3 regions of the Noviherbaspirillum sp. ST9 genome follow, and region 1 is predicted to be linked to each of the others. Evidence: predicted binding sites of a transcription regulator. Region 1 holds the regulator's gene; each other region holds the start of a gene.

Region 1 (4,556 bases):
TCGCCGGCGGATCCGTTCTCCGCGACGTGTTACGCAGGATTCGTTCATCAGATATTTCGTTTGATATTGAAGGGGGAGAAACCCTGGCACGTGGGCATCATCTCGATGTAGTTGATGTTGACATGTGGCGGCAGGGTGGCGATCCAGTATGCCGACTCGGCAATGTCCTTCGCGGTCAGCGGAACGGTGCCTTCGTACACCTTCGCTGCCGCGGCATCGTCCTTCAGGCGGACATTCGAAAACTCGGTTCCGCCGCACAGGCCGGGCGCGATATTGGTCGCGCGCACACCGGTGCCGACGAGGTCGGCACGCAGGTTCATCGTGAACTGGTCGACAAAGGCCTTCGTCGCGCCATAGACATTACCGCCCGGGTAGGGGTAGGTGCCCGCCACCGAGCCGATGTTGATGACGGTGCCGCGTCCGCGCGCCACCATGCCGGGGAGGACGGCGTGCGTCATGGTGACCAGGCCCTTGCAGTTCGTGTCGATCATGGTTTCCCATTCCTCGAGCGACGCCCTGTGCGCGGGTTCAATGCCGAGCGCGAGGCCAGCATTGTTGACGAGGACATCGATCTCTTTCCACTCCGTGGGGAGCGCCGCAAGCGCGGCATTGATCGACGCCTTGTCGCTTACGTCCATTGCAATGGGCAGAAGCGATGCGCCGAGTTCGGCCGCGAGGCCGTCCAGGCGTTCCTTGCGGCGCCCCGTGGCGATGACCTTATGGCCCGCCTGGGCAAATCTGCGCGCCATTTCTGCGCCAAAACCGGAGGTTGCACCTGTAATCAGGACGATCATGTTGTTTTCCTTTCGTGCGGGCGGATGGTTGCCAAAATTGTAGCCGAAAGGGGCTGTCTTCATCCGCCCGGCATGCTGCGCGGAAGCGAATACGCGTTCGAAACGGCGATCCTTGCTGAAAAGTGGTGGCTATCTTACAATCTAGCTCCATTTCGTCTCACGTAACTGGCGAGAAGCCGGGGCTGCGCCCCAGCGAAAAGGTGGGAATCCACCGGGGAACGTGAGATATCCATAGCCGTTCGCCTGGGCAGCCCAAATGGAATGCACGACTGAGGCTGCCTGTCATTTCCCATTGGCCCTCATTCGATTCAGGCAAACCCGATTTGCAATCGATTGGAGTTTTTCATGTTCGCAAAAGACCACACCATCGCCAAAGTCGATCCCGAACTTTGGTCCGCCATCCAGCAGGAAAACACGCGTCAGCAAGACCACATCGAGCTGATCGCTTCCGAGAACTACACCTCGCCCGCCGTGATGGAAGCGCAGGGTTCCCAGCTCACCAACAAGTACGCCGAAGGCTATCCGGGCAAGCGTTACTACGGCGGCTGCGAGTACGTCGATATCGCCGAGTCCCTGGCCATCAGCCGCCTGAAGGAACTCTACGGCGCGGAAGCCGCCAACGTTCAGCCGAACTCCGGTTCCCAGGCTAACCAGGGCGTGTTCTTCGCCATGCTCAAGCCGGGCGACACCATCATGGGCATGTCCCTCGCCGAAGGCGGCCACTTGACCCACGGCATGGCGCTCAACATGTCGGGCAAGTGGTTCAACGTTGTTTCCTACGGCCTGAACGAGAAGGAAGAGATCGACTACGACGCGATGGAACGCCTCGCGCACGAAAAGAAGCCGAAGATGATCATCGCCGGCGCATCCGCTTATGCACTGCGCATCGACTTCGAGCGGTTCGCCAAGGTGGCCAAGGACGTCGGTGCCTACTTCATGGTCGACATGGCCCACTACGCGGGCCTGATCGCCGCTGGCGTCTATCCGAACCCGGTGCCGTTTGCCGACTTCGTTACTTCGACCACGCACAAGTCGCTGCGCGGCCCGCGCGGCGGCGTCATCCTGATGAAGGCCGAGCATGAAAAGGCCATCAACTCCGCGATCTTCCCGGGTATCCAGGGCGGTCCGCTGATGCACGTCATCGCAGGCAAGGCCGTGGCGTTCAAGGAGGCGCTGTCTCCTGAGTTCAAGGCTTACCAGCAGCAGGTCGTGAAGAATGCCGACGCGCTCGCGAAAACCCTGATTTCCCGCGGACTGCGCATCGTTTCCGGCCGCACCGAATCGCACGTGATGCTGGTCGACCTGCGCGCCAAGAAGATCACGGGCAAGGAAGCCGAAGCCATCCTCGGCTCCGCGCACATGACCTGCAACAAGAACGCCATTCCGAACGATCCGGAGAAGCCGTTCGTCACTTCCGGCATCCGCCTCGGCAGCCCGGCCATGACCACCCGCGGCTTCAAGGAAGCGGAAGCGATCAAGGTCGGCAACCTGATTGCGGACGTACTCGACAACCCGCACGACGCGGCGACGATTGAGCGCGTGAAAGCGGAAGTCAAGACGCTGACCGACGCTTTCCCGGTCTACGCTTAAGGCCTGAAAATAGCGCTACACTGATCGCCATCCCATAAGCATGGGATGGCGATATTTGCAAAAAGATAACAGAATTGCTTTATTGCTAACTTTATGCGTCCCTTAACGGGACGCTTTTAGATAGGGCTGCGGCACTGCCATGAAATGTCCCTTCTGTCACCACGAAGACACCCAGGTCATCGACACACGCGTGTCGGAGGAAGGGGACACCATTCGCCGCCGCCGGCGCTGCGCGCACTGCGACAAGCGCTTCACCACCTATGAACGCATCGAGCTCTCGATGCCCGTCATCGTCAAGAAAAACGGCAGCCGTGCCGATTTCGACCCCTCCAAACTGCGCGCCAGCCTCATGCTGGCATTGCGCAAGCGGCCCGTATCCGCCGAAGCTGTCGACAACGCCATCCATCGCATTGAAGAGAAGCTGCTCTCGACCGGTGCAAGGGAAGTGATTTCCGGCCATATCGGCGAGCTCGTCATGCGCGAGCTCAAGCGCCTCGACAAAATTGCATACATTCGCTTTGCCTCCGTCTACAAGAGCTTTGAAGACGTGGCGGAATTCCAGGACGCGATCGCCGAAGTCGGCCGCGAACGCAAAGCTCCCGCCAAGTAAGCCGGTTTTTCCCTGATCGTGATTTCGCACGTCTAAAATGTTGCATAAAAGACAATATAAGTAGGGTCGAGAGAATGAAAATGAAGTTGAAACGCCACGCGGGCTTCTCGATGACGGAAGTCCTGGTATCCATTCTTCTCCTGTCATCAGGTGTCGTCGGCGTGATGGGCCTTCAGCTGGCATCGACGCGGACCACGCAACAATCTTCCTACCAGACGATGGCATTACTGCTCGCCGCTGATATTGCAGATACGGTCGGCTCCATGATGTCTGACGAACGATATGCTCACGCTGTAGAACCCTTGTTCGACGTGGACTACACGTCGTCGCCTGGAACATCGCCCGCAACCGATGGCTCCTGTCATTTCTCCCGTTGCGGGACCAGCGAGTTCGCCGCTTTCGAAATCAACGAATGGAAAGCGAGCTTGGCCGCAAACTTTCCCACTGCGCGCCTGCGCATCTGCCGCGATGGCAATCCCTGGAATGAAGCCGCGCATGTATACACGTGGGACTGCAGCTCGGGCATCGCCGGCGCCCCGTTCGTCGTAAAGGTCGGATGGAAGGTGAAGAATCCGGACGGAAGTTATTCGGCGGATGGTGCCGGCTTCCCGCCGAGTGTTGTCATTCCGGTTGCATCGATTTAGCAGAGGGTGTCCCGCATGCAGCAAGTCATTCCCCTACGTGCCGGACGCAGGCGTGAATATGGTGTGACACTCGTCGAGCTAATGGTCTCAATGACCGTCGGTCTGTTCGTTGTCGCGATCGCCACCGTCGTACTGGTATCCGCGAAGTCAGGTTATGTTGCTCAGACCGAGAGTGCCCAGATTCTTGATACCGGCCGGCATGCAATCGACATCCTTTCCAGAACTGTCCGGCAGGCGTCCTATTTCAACTGGGATGGCACCGATTTCAGTGCATTGAAGGAAGGCGACGGGCCAGCAATCTTCGGAATGGATGCCAGGAGCCTGAAAAGCCGCTCCGAGGATATTTCCTCGCCGCTTGCCCGTTCAATCAATGGCAGCGATGTCCTCGCGGTTCGCATTGGCGGATCCGGCGAGGGGAGCAATGGCGACGATTCGGTGCTCAATTGTGCCGGCTTCGGTATCGGAACAGGCGATGCGCCGGAAAAGCATGAACGCGGGTGGAGCATCTTCTACGTCGCTGAAGACGTCAGCGGCGAACCGGAGTTGTACTGCAAGTACCCGGGCGAGGATGGCTGGGCGGCGCAGGCGATTGCGCGCGGCGTGGAGTCATTCCAGGTCCTGTACGGGCTCGACACCGATGGAGACGGCTATCCGAACTCGGTCGTGAACGCAACGGAGGTTGAGGCAATGGCGAAGCTTGCGTCCGACAAATTCGAACCATGGCGGAAGGTGGTCGAGGTGAAGGTCGCGGTCCTCGTTCGAGGCGCCGGTGCCATCCTTGCCGAAGGTGAGTCCCGGGATTATGACCTCTTCGGCGAGACTTATTCATCCGTCCACGCTGCGCGCGACAGGGGCGTGCGGATACAGGTTTCGGACTTGCCGAAGGCGGTCCGGAATCGCGCACGCAAGGTGTTTGCG
Region 2 (4,556 bases), on a different contig from region 1:
AGGCGCGGCCGAACTTGTCGTGCAGGTCCGGGACGTCGGACGGCGAGAACAGGGTCCACTCGCCCTTTTCCATCACGCGCTTCATGAACAGGTCGGGAATCCAGTTCGCGGTGTTCATGTCATGGGTACGGCGGCGGTCGTCGCCGGTGTTCTTGCGCAGGTCGAGGAATTCCTCGATGTCCATGTGCCAGGTTTCCAGGTAGGCACAGACGGCGCCCTTGCGCTTGCCGCCCTGGTTCACCGCGACTGCGGTGTCGTTCACCACTTTCAGGAACGGGACCACGCCCTGGGACTTGCCGTTGGTGCCTTTAATATGGGCACCGAGTGCGCGCACCGGGGTCCAGTCGTTGCCGAGGCCGCCGGCGAACTTGGCCAGCAAGGCGTTCTCTTTAATAGCCTCATAGATGCCATCCAGGTCGTCCGACACGGTGGTCAGGTAACAGGAGGACAGCTGCGAACGCTGGGTGCCGGAGTTGAACAGCGTCGGCGTCGAGCTCATGAAATCGAAGGACGACAGCAGGTTGTAGAACTCGATGGCGCGTGCTTCGCGGTCGATTTCGTTGAGCGCCAGGCCCATGGCGACGCGCATGTAGAACGCCTGCGGCATCTCGATGCGGGTGCCCTGGATGTGCAGGAAGTAGCGGTCGTACAGGGTCTGCAGGCCGAGGTAGCCGAACTGCAGGTCGCGTTCCGGCTGGATGGCGTCGGCCAGTTTCTTCAGGTCGAACTGGGACAGTTTGTCGTCGAGCAGGTCGGCGGCGATGCCCTTCTTGATGAATTTCGGGAAGTAATCAATATAGTGTTGCTGCGCGTCGGCCTGCGCAACTTCCTGGCCGAAGACTTCCTTGCGGATGGTGTGCATCAGGAGGCGTGCGGTGACCTTGCTGTAGGCCGGGTCCTTTTCCATCAGCGCGCGCGCAGCCAGGATGGCGGACTTGTGCAGCTCTTCGACGGGCACGCCGTCGTACAGGTTCTTGACGGTCTCGGCCAGGATCGCTTCGGCGTCGACGTGTTTTTCGAGGCCGACGCAGGCGGAGGTGATCAGGCTGCGGACCTGGTTCAGGTCGAGCGGACGGCTCTGGCCGTTTTCGGTGACGTGCAGTTGCGGCGCATCGACGGCCTTGACGGATTGCTGTTGCGCACGTTCTTCCATGCGTTTGGCGCGATAGAGCACGTAGGCGCGGGCGACGTCGTGTTCGCCGGAACGCATCAGGGCCAGTTCGACCTGGTCCTGGACGTCTTCAATATGGAAGGTGCCGCCGGCGGGCTGACGGCGCACCAGCGCGGCGACCACGCCGGAGGTAAGCTGCTCGACCAGCTCGCGCACTCGCGCGGAGGCGGCACCCTGGCCGCCGTTCACTGCGAGGAATGCCTTGGTCATGGCGATCGAGATCTTCGACGGCTCGAAGCCGACGACCGCGCCATTGCGGCGGATGATCTTGTAGTCGCCGAGGCTGACCGAAAGGGTTGCCAGAGCTTCGGTCGTCGCTGCTTGCGGCGTGACCAGACCGAACTCGGTGGGGGACTTCATGGAAATTTCCTGGGACGTGTGCATCTAGCCTCCTTCGACTATAGGTGCCCGCAGCCATGCAGCTGCTTATTTATGGTTATTAATTAGAACGCCGGGTCATGCCGGGGTTCACGTACTGCAGATGGCGCTTGCGCGATGTCGAAGACAGGCATCGCTATGCGCATCCGGGGGCGGAGCTGTTCAGGACTCGCCCGCCAACACACTTTGCACTGAGGTACAAGCTGAACAGCCCATTCAATGGGAAATCGCAACACCACTATATCTAGTGGTATGCGTTGCGACTGAGACTAATTCTAGTGTCAGGTCTGGGAGAGCGCAATATCTTTTTTACTTGATCTGCAATAATTTTGACGCCGGCGGCCCGTTGACTTTTTTAATCTGCCATGAACGGGAATCGCGGAAGTGGTGCGCTCTGCGCACCCTGCCCTTTGTGAATCAAGGACTTGCGGAAATGCGGCCAATCGAAGAAGGGACCGGGATCGGTCTTGCGGCCGGGGGCGATGTGTTCGTGTCCTGCAACATCGGCAAGCGGGTAGCGCGCGCACAGCGCGAGGGTGAGTGAAGCCAGCGATTCGTACTGGCGTGGGTCGAAGTCCTCGAAGTCGGTGCCTTCAAGTTCGATCCCGATGGAGAAGTCGTTACAGCGTTCGCGCCCGCAGAATGTCGATGCACCCGCATGCCATGCCCGGTCATTGGCCGACACGAACTGGATCACCGCGCCGTCGCGGCGGATGAGGAAGTGCGCCGACACGCGCAGCGCGCGCAACTGGTCGAAGTACGGATGCGCATCGCAGTCCAGCCGGTTGAGGAACAGGTCCTCTATATAAGAACCGCCGAACTCGCCGGGAGGCAGGCTGATGTTGTGGATCACCAGCAGGCTGACCGCGGCGCCTTCGGCGCGCACATCGAAATTCGGCGATGGCGAACGCGTCACATCGGCCGCCCAGCCATCCTCTCCCAGTTGGAATTGCATCATGTGTCCGGTTCATGGATGTCCAGGCGCTGCATCCGGTAGCGCAGCTGGCGGAAGCTGATGCCCAGCAGCTCGGCCGCCTGGGTGCGGTTGAAGTGGGTTTTCGCAAGCGCGCGGCGGATGATCTCGCGTTCGACGTCGTCGAGGTAGTCCGGCAGCGAGTGCGGCAGTTCGCCCTCTGGAATGACCGGTGCAAGCACTTGCGGGCGATGGGGTGTAGCGGGGACCGGCTCCGGTGGCGGCACCGGAAGACTTTCCTCCTGCACTGGTTGCGGCGCGGCCGGAGCCGCGGTTTCCACTGGTGCAGGGCAGGATTTCAACGCCAGGTCCGCCACTTCGATGACGCCGTCATTGGCGAAGGCCAGTGCGCGCTCGAGGATGTTTTCCAGCTCCCGGACATTGCCGGGGAAGGCATAGGACTTCAGTGCATCGAGCGCCTCGGGCGACAAGACAGCCTTTCCTCCCGCGGGTGCGAGACGCTCGAGAAGCACGTCGGCCAGCAGGCCGATATCGTCGAGGCGCTCGCGCAGCGGCGGCAGGCGCAGCTCGATCACGTTCAGCCGATAGTAGAGGTCCTGGCGGAAACGACCCTTTTCGACACATTCGGCCAGGTTCTGATGCGTGGCGCTGATGACGCGCACATCGACCGGCTCCTCGACCGTCGCGCCGACCTTGCGCACGCGCCGTTCCTGGATGGCGCGCAGCAGCTTGACCTGCATCTGCAGCGGCAGGTCCGCCACTTCGTCGAGCATCAGGGTGCCCCCATTGGCCGCCTGGAAAAAGCCGTCGCGATCCTCGCTGGCGCCGGTGAAGGCACCCTTGCGATAGCCGAAGAACTCGGCTTCCATCAGGGCCTCGGGGATGGCGCCGCAGTTGACGGCAATGAAGGGTTTGTCCGCGCGCGCGCTGTGCGCGTGGATATCGCGCGCGGCCAGTTCCTTGCCACTGCCCGACTCGCCGGTAATCGATACCGGCGCCATGCTGCGTGCCAGGCGCGCAATCTGTGAACGCAGGTCCTGCATGACCGGAGACTGCCCTGTTAACCGGGAACGTGCCGCCGCCGCGGGCGTGCTCGATGGCCCTGCCCCGCCTTCAATCTTGTGCATGCGCAGCGCCGACTGCACCAGCAGGCGAAGCTGGTCCAGGCCGACCGGCTTGGAGAGGTAGTCGAAGGCACCTGCCTTGAGCGCGGCAACCGCATTATCGGCGCTACCGAAAGCGGTAATGACCGCGATTGGCGTGTTGCGGAAGGTACTGGCAACTTCGCGCACCAGCTCGATGCCCATGCCGTCCGGCAGGCGCATGTCGGTCAGGACGAGTGCGTATTCCGCCTGTGCGAGGCATGCCCGCGCCGCAGTCAGGGATTCGGCGCAGTCGACATCCAGGCCCATTTTTACCAGCGTGATGTCGAGCAATTCACGCAGGTCGGCCTCGTCGTCGACAACAAGAATACGGGGTGCAGTCATGGCGGAGATTCAGTTCCTTCAGCTTACAGCGAAGTCAGTTACGGACGGCAAAGCTGATGACGAACCGGCCGCTCGGCTCGTCGGCGCCATCGATCGACATCGACATGCGGTATTCATAATCCAGCATCGCATCGTTATTCAAACACAATTCACGCGCCACGTAGAGTCCCAGCCCGGTTCCCTTGCTGGACGTTGTATAGAAGGGTTCGAACAGGTGCGACCTGACCTCGGGCGTGATGGCGGGACCGTCGTCCTGCACGTGCAACTCCAGGCGATTGGCCTGGGGCGAAACCACTTCCAGGCGGATACTGCCATCCCGCCCGCTCGCATAGCGAAGGGCGTTGGTCAGCAAGTTCACCACCACTTCGCGCAGGTGCAGCGGGTCGAACCGGACGCGGATTCCCGCCATGCTCCCCAGCCTGATCATGTCTGGCGGCACGCGGTGACTTTCATGGAATTCGTCCAGAAGCTCTTCCAGGAAGGGCTCCAGTTCCAGCGGGTCGCTGTTCGCATGCGCCTTGCGCGACAGCTTGAGAATGTCTTCGATCATCTGGTTCAGGCGAACCACATTGTCCCCGACAATATT
Region 3 (4,556 bases), on a different contig from region 1:
GCCTGCGGTGATCACCAGCGGCACCACGAACTGCACCACCGACACGCCGAGGTTGCCGAGGCCGGCGTTCATGCCCAGCGCATAGCCCTTCTGCGCCTTCGGGAAGAAGAAGCTGATGTTGGCCATGGAGGACGCGAAGTTGCCGCCGCCAAAGCCGCACAGGAGCGCCAGCACGAGCATGGTGGGATACCCGGTGTTCGGGTCCTGCACCGCAAAGCCGATGCCGATGGCCGGGATCATCAGCGACGCGGTCGAGATCGTCGTCCACTTGCGGCCGCCGAAGATCGGCACCATGAACGAGTAGAAGACCCGCAGGGTCGCGCCGGACAGCCCGGGCAGCGCCGCCAGCCAGAACAGCTGGTTGGTGCTGTACTGGAATCCAACGTTGGGCAGGTTCACCACCACCACGCTCCATACCATCCAGACGGCGAATGCCAGGAGCAGTGCCGGAATCGAGATCCACAGGTTGCGGTTGGCGGTGGACTTGCCTTTGGAAACCCAGAACGATGGTGTTTCCGGTTCCCAGTGACTGATCAGATATTTACTCACGTTGTTCTCCTCTTATCGAATGCGACAGATGCGACAGCTCAGGCCGCCTTTTTGAGCGGCACGGAAACGTCAGGGGTTTCCCGCTCGGGTTTGAATGAGAAATGCATCCACACCAGCGACACGCAGACCGTGCCGTAGAGCAGCATGAATGCACTGGAACGGACGCCGGTCAGGTCGACCAGCGCACCAAACATGATCGGCAGGATGAAGCCGCCGAGACCGCCGGCCAGGCCGACGACGCCCGACACGGCGCCGATGTTGTGGCTGAAGTCATCCGAGATGAACTTGAAGACGGACGCCTTGCCGATGGCGGTGGCAACACCGACCACGAACAGCAGGGCGGTGAAGAACCAGGCATTGATGCCGATATCGATGCTCATCGGACCGTTGACCGTCTTGACGACCATGCTGGTCTGCGGATAAGACAGCAGGAAGAACGCCACCCAGCACACCCACATCACATACCAGGTCACCTTGTAGGCCCCGTACTTGTCGGAGATCCAGCCGCCCAGCGCGCGCAGCACGCCACCCGGCAGCGAGAAGCAGGCGGCCAGCAAGGCGGCGAGCTTCATGTCGAAGCCGTATTCCGACACGTAGTACTTGGTCATCCACAGCGCCAGCGCGACGTAGCCGCCGAACACGACCGAGTAGTACTGGCAATAGCGCCAGACGCGCGGATCCTTGAGCATGCGCATCTGCGAGATAAAGCTGACGTTGGACGGAATGGTGTGCGACTTGTCGGTGTAGCTGAAGAACCAGAAGACCAGCGCCGTCGTCAGCATGGCGGCCGCATAGACTTTCGGCAGGAACTGCCAGCCGAATGCGGCGATGATGGCCGGCGCAACGAACTTGGTCAGTGCCGAACCGGAGTTGCCCGCGCCGAAAATGCCCATGGCAAGGCCGCGACGCTCCGGCTGGAACCAGCGCGCGACGTAAGGCGTACCGACCGAGAATGAGCCGCCGGCGACGCCGACGAACAGGCCAAGGACAAGGAAGTGCCAGTATTCGGTGGCTTCGCCGATCAGGTAGATCGGGATCACCGTGGACAGCATCAGCATGAACAGCACGATGCGGCCGCCGAACTTGTCGGTCCAGATCCCGAGCGGCACGCGGACCAGCGATCCGGTGAGCACGGGCGTTGCCGCCAGCAGGCCGAACTGTGTTTCATTCAGCCCCAGCTTTGCCTTGATGGGAATGCCAAGAACGGCAAACATCATCCAGACCGCGAAGCAGATGGTGAAGGCGAACGTACTGCTCGCCAGCACCGATATCTGCTTTCCTTTTGAATTACCCTGATTGGCCACGACGCACCTCCCTCGATGATTGACGCGATGTCAGAAGGTTACGTCTGCGCACTTCAAGGCACTATTGGCCGGAGGGGTATCCGGCGAAGGCAGTTGGCTTAGTCCGATCGGTCGAAGGGAATAGGCTGGAACGAGAGGGATAGGTCGAAAGGTGTAGAAAATGCTGGCGGGCGGCGGTAGTCGATCACACAACGCCCGCCTGCGTGAGGCACCGGCCGCCCCCCCAACCCGGCCCAATTTGACCAGGATCAAGGCCGATTTCTACCTAGAAACCTAGCATGGCTTCAGCGTCCCCGAGGCGTGTCCTACCTTATCCAGAGAATGCACCATGTTCAAAACGATTCTTGTTCCCACCGATGGATCCCCGCTGTCCGACAAGGCGATTGAAGCGGCAATCACGTTTGCAAAAGGCGCCGGCAGCAAGGTGATCGGCATTTCGGTCTCCGAGCCGCGCGACTACTCCCATGTCTCGGACGGAATGAGCGTCTCCGACTCCAAACAGGCCTTCCAGGACCGCTGCGCCATCGCGGAAGCGAATGTCGGCAAGATCGCGGCTGCCGCACAAGCCGCCAACGTCCCCTGCGAAACGGTGACCGCTCGTTCAGTCAATCCATACGAGGAAATCATCAAGGCTGCCAAGGATCACCAGTGCGACGTGATCTTCATGGCATCGCATGGCCGCAAGGGCCTGAGCGCATTGTTCGTCGGCAGCGAAACGCAGAAAGTGCTGGCGAATTCGACCATACCGGTCTTGGTTTTCCGCTAACCATCCCTCCCTCGGAACTTGACACGACGACAACGCGCAAGGGAATGCGCCGGGTTATTCCAGATCAAGCAATTTGGAAAAAGGCCATCGCGCGCGTTGAGCGCACTAGATTTAGTCTCTACCATCTCTCGAACCACAAGATATTGTGCTTTTCTGGAGACTAAATGACACCTCGCGCCATTACCTTCCTGACGCATATCGTCAAGCGCGACGGCACTGTAAAGCCGTTTGACCCGAACAAGATTCTCTCCGCGCTGCTGCGCGCCGGCCAGGCCACCGGCGAATTCGGCCACGAGGAAGCCGAGGCCTTGACGCTGCAGGCCGTCATGCAGCGCATCCAGCTCAACAGCGATACCGCCCCGCATATCGAGCAGATCCAGGACGTCGTTGAATCCGTCCTCTTCGACGCTGGCTACCGCAAGACCTTGCGCGCGTATGTCGTCTATCGCGAGCAGCACAAGAAGCTGCGCAGCGACCGCAAGACGCTAGTCGACGTCGAGTCCTCGATCAACGAATACCTGCAGCAGCTCGACTGGCGCGTCAACGCCAACGCCAACCAGGGCTACTCGCTCGGCGGCCTGATCCTGAACGTGTCCGGCAAGGTCATCGCCAACTACTGGCTCAACCATGTGTATCCGCCGGAAGTCGGCGAAGCGCACCGCCAGGCCGACATCCATATCCACGATCTCGACATGCTGGCCGGCTATTGCGCCGGATGGTCGCTGCGCACCCTGCTCAACGAAGGCCTGAACGGCGTGCCCGGCAAGGTCGAATCCGGCCCGCCCAAGCACATGTCCAGCGCCGTCGGCCAGATCGTCAACTTCCTCGGCACGCTACAGAATGAATGGGCGGGCGCGCAGGCGTTCAGCTCCTTCGACACGTACATGGCCGCCTTCGTGCGCAAGGACAAGCTGTCGTACGAGCAGGTCCGCCAGTACATGCAGGAACTGATCTACAACCTCAACGTTCCCTCGCGCTGGGGCACGCAGACGCCGTTCACCAACCTCACCTTCGACTGGGTCTGCCCGGAAGACCTGCGCGAACAGGTGCCGGTCATCGGCGGCAAGGAAATGGATTTCACCTACGGCGAGCTGCAGGCCGAGATGGACATGATCAACCGCGCCTACATCGAAGTGATGATGGCCGGCGACGCCAAGGGCCGCGTGTTCACGTTCCCGATCCCGACCTACAACATTACCGAGGACTTCGACTGGAACAGCCCGAATGCGGAGCTGCTGTTCGAGATGACGGCGCGCTACGGCCTGCCCTACTTCCAGAACTTCCTGAATTCGGAACTCAAGCCGAACATGATCCGTTCGATGTGCTGCCGCCTGCAGCTCGACCTGCGCGAACTGCTCAAGCGCGGCAATGGCCTGTTCGGATCGGCGGAACAGACCGGCTCGCTCGGCGTGGTGACCATCAACTGCGCGCGCCTCGGACATCTGTATCGCGGCGACGAGGAAGCGCTGTTCGCCCGCGTCGACGAACTGCTCGAACTCGGCAAGGCCAGCCTTGAAATCAAGCGCAAGGTCATCCAGCGCCACATGGACAGCGGCCTGTTCCCGTACACCAAGCGCTACCTCGGCACCCTGCGCAACCACTTCTCGACGTTGGGCGTGAACGGCATCAATGAAATGATCCGCAACTTCACCAGCGACGAGCACGACATCACGACCGAATGGGGTGCGGGCCTCGCGGTACGCCTGCTCGACCACATCCGCGCGCGCATGCTCGAGTTCCAGGACCAGACCGGCAACATGTACAACCTGGAAGCGACGCCGGCGGAAGGCACGACCTACCGCTTCGCCAAGGAAGACCGCAAGCGCTATCCCGACATCCTGCAGGCCGGCACCACCGACATGCCCTACTACACCAACTCCTCGCAACTGCCGGTCGGCTTCACCGACGACCCGTTCGAGGCATTGGAACGCCAGGAG

What was found. The regulator NrdR, encoded in region 1, represses ribonucleotide reductase genes. The targets are predictions, from matches to a motif close to CACNANATNTNGTG.
Region 2: ACNOHI_RS18305 (ribonucleoside-diphosphate reductase subunit alpha) is a predicted target of NrdR. The motif match lies at 1,786-1,799, and genes of this name have one in related genera.
Region 3: ACNOHI_RS12385 (ribonucleoside triphosphate reductase) is a predicted target of NrdR. The motif match lies at 2,754-2,767, and genes of this name have one in related genera.

What each region holds. Positions count from the first base shown of each region.
Region 1 is NZ_JBLWFR010000008.1:186,599-191,154, forward strand. It holds gene ybgC (tol-pal system-associated acyl-CoA thioesterase) at 1-1, opposite strand, end outside; gene ACNOHI_RS19455 (SDR family NAD(P)-dependent oxidoreductase) at 48-794, opposite strand; ZMP/ZTP riboswitch at 946-1,050, shown strand; gene glyA (serine hydroxymethyltransferase) at 1,140-2,384, shown strand; gene nrdR (transcriptional regulator NrdR) at 2,524-2,994, shown strand; gene pilV (type IV pilus modification protein PilV) at 3,075-3,638, shown strand; gene ACNOHI_RS19475 (PilW family protein) at 3,654-4,556, shown strand, end outside.
Region 2 is NZ_JBLWFR010000007.1:355,122-359,677, forward strand. It holds gene ACNOHI_RS18305 (ribonucleoside-diphosphate reductase subunit alpha) at 1-1,555, opposite strand, end outside; gene ampD (1,6-anhydro-N-acetylmuramyl-L-alanine amidase AmpD) at 1,905-2,507, opposite strand; gene ACNOHI_RS18315 (sigma-54-dependent transcriptional regulator) at 2,504-3,970, opposite strand; gene ACNOHI_RS18320 (sensor histidine kinase) at 4,005-4,556, opposite strand, start outside.
Region 3 is NZ_JBLWFR010000005.1:98,802-103,357, forward strand. It holds gene ACNOHI_RS12370 (NarK family nitrate/nitrite MFS transporter) at 1-549, opposite strand, end outside; gene ACNOHI_RS12375 (MFS transporter) at 588-1,853, opposite strand; gene ACNOHI_RS12380 (universal stress protein) at 2,182-2,619, shown strand; gene ACNOHI_RS12385 (ribonucleoside triphosphate reductase) at 2,784-4,556, shown strand, end outside.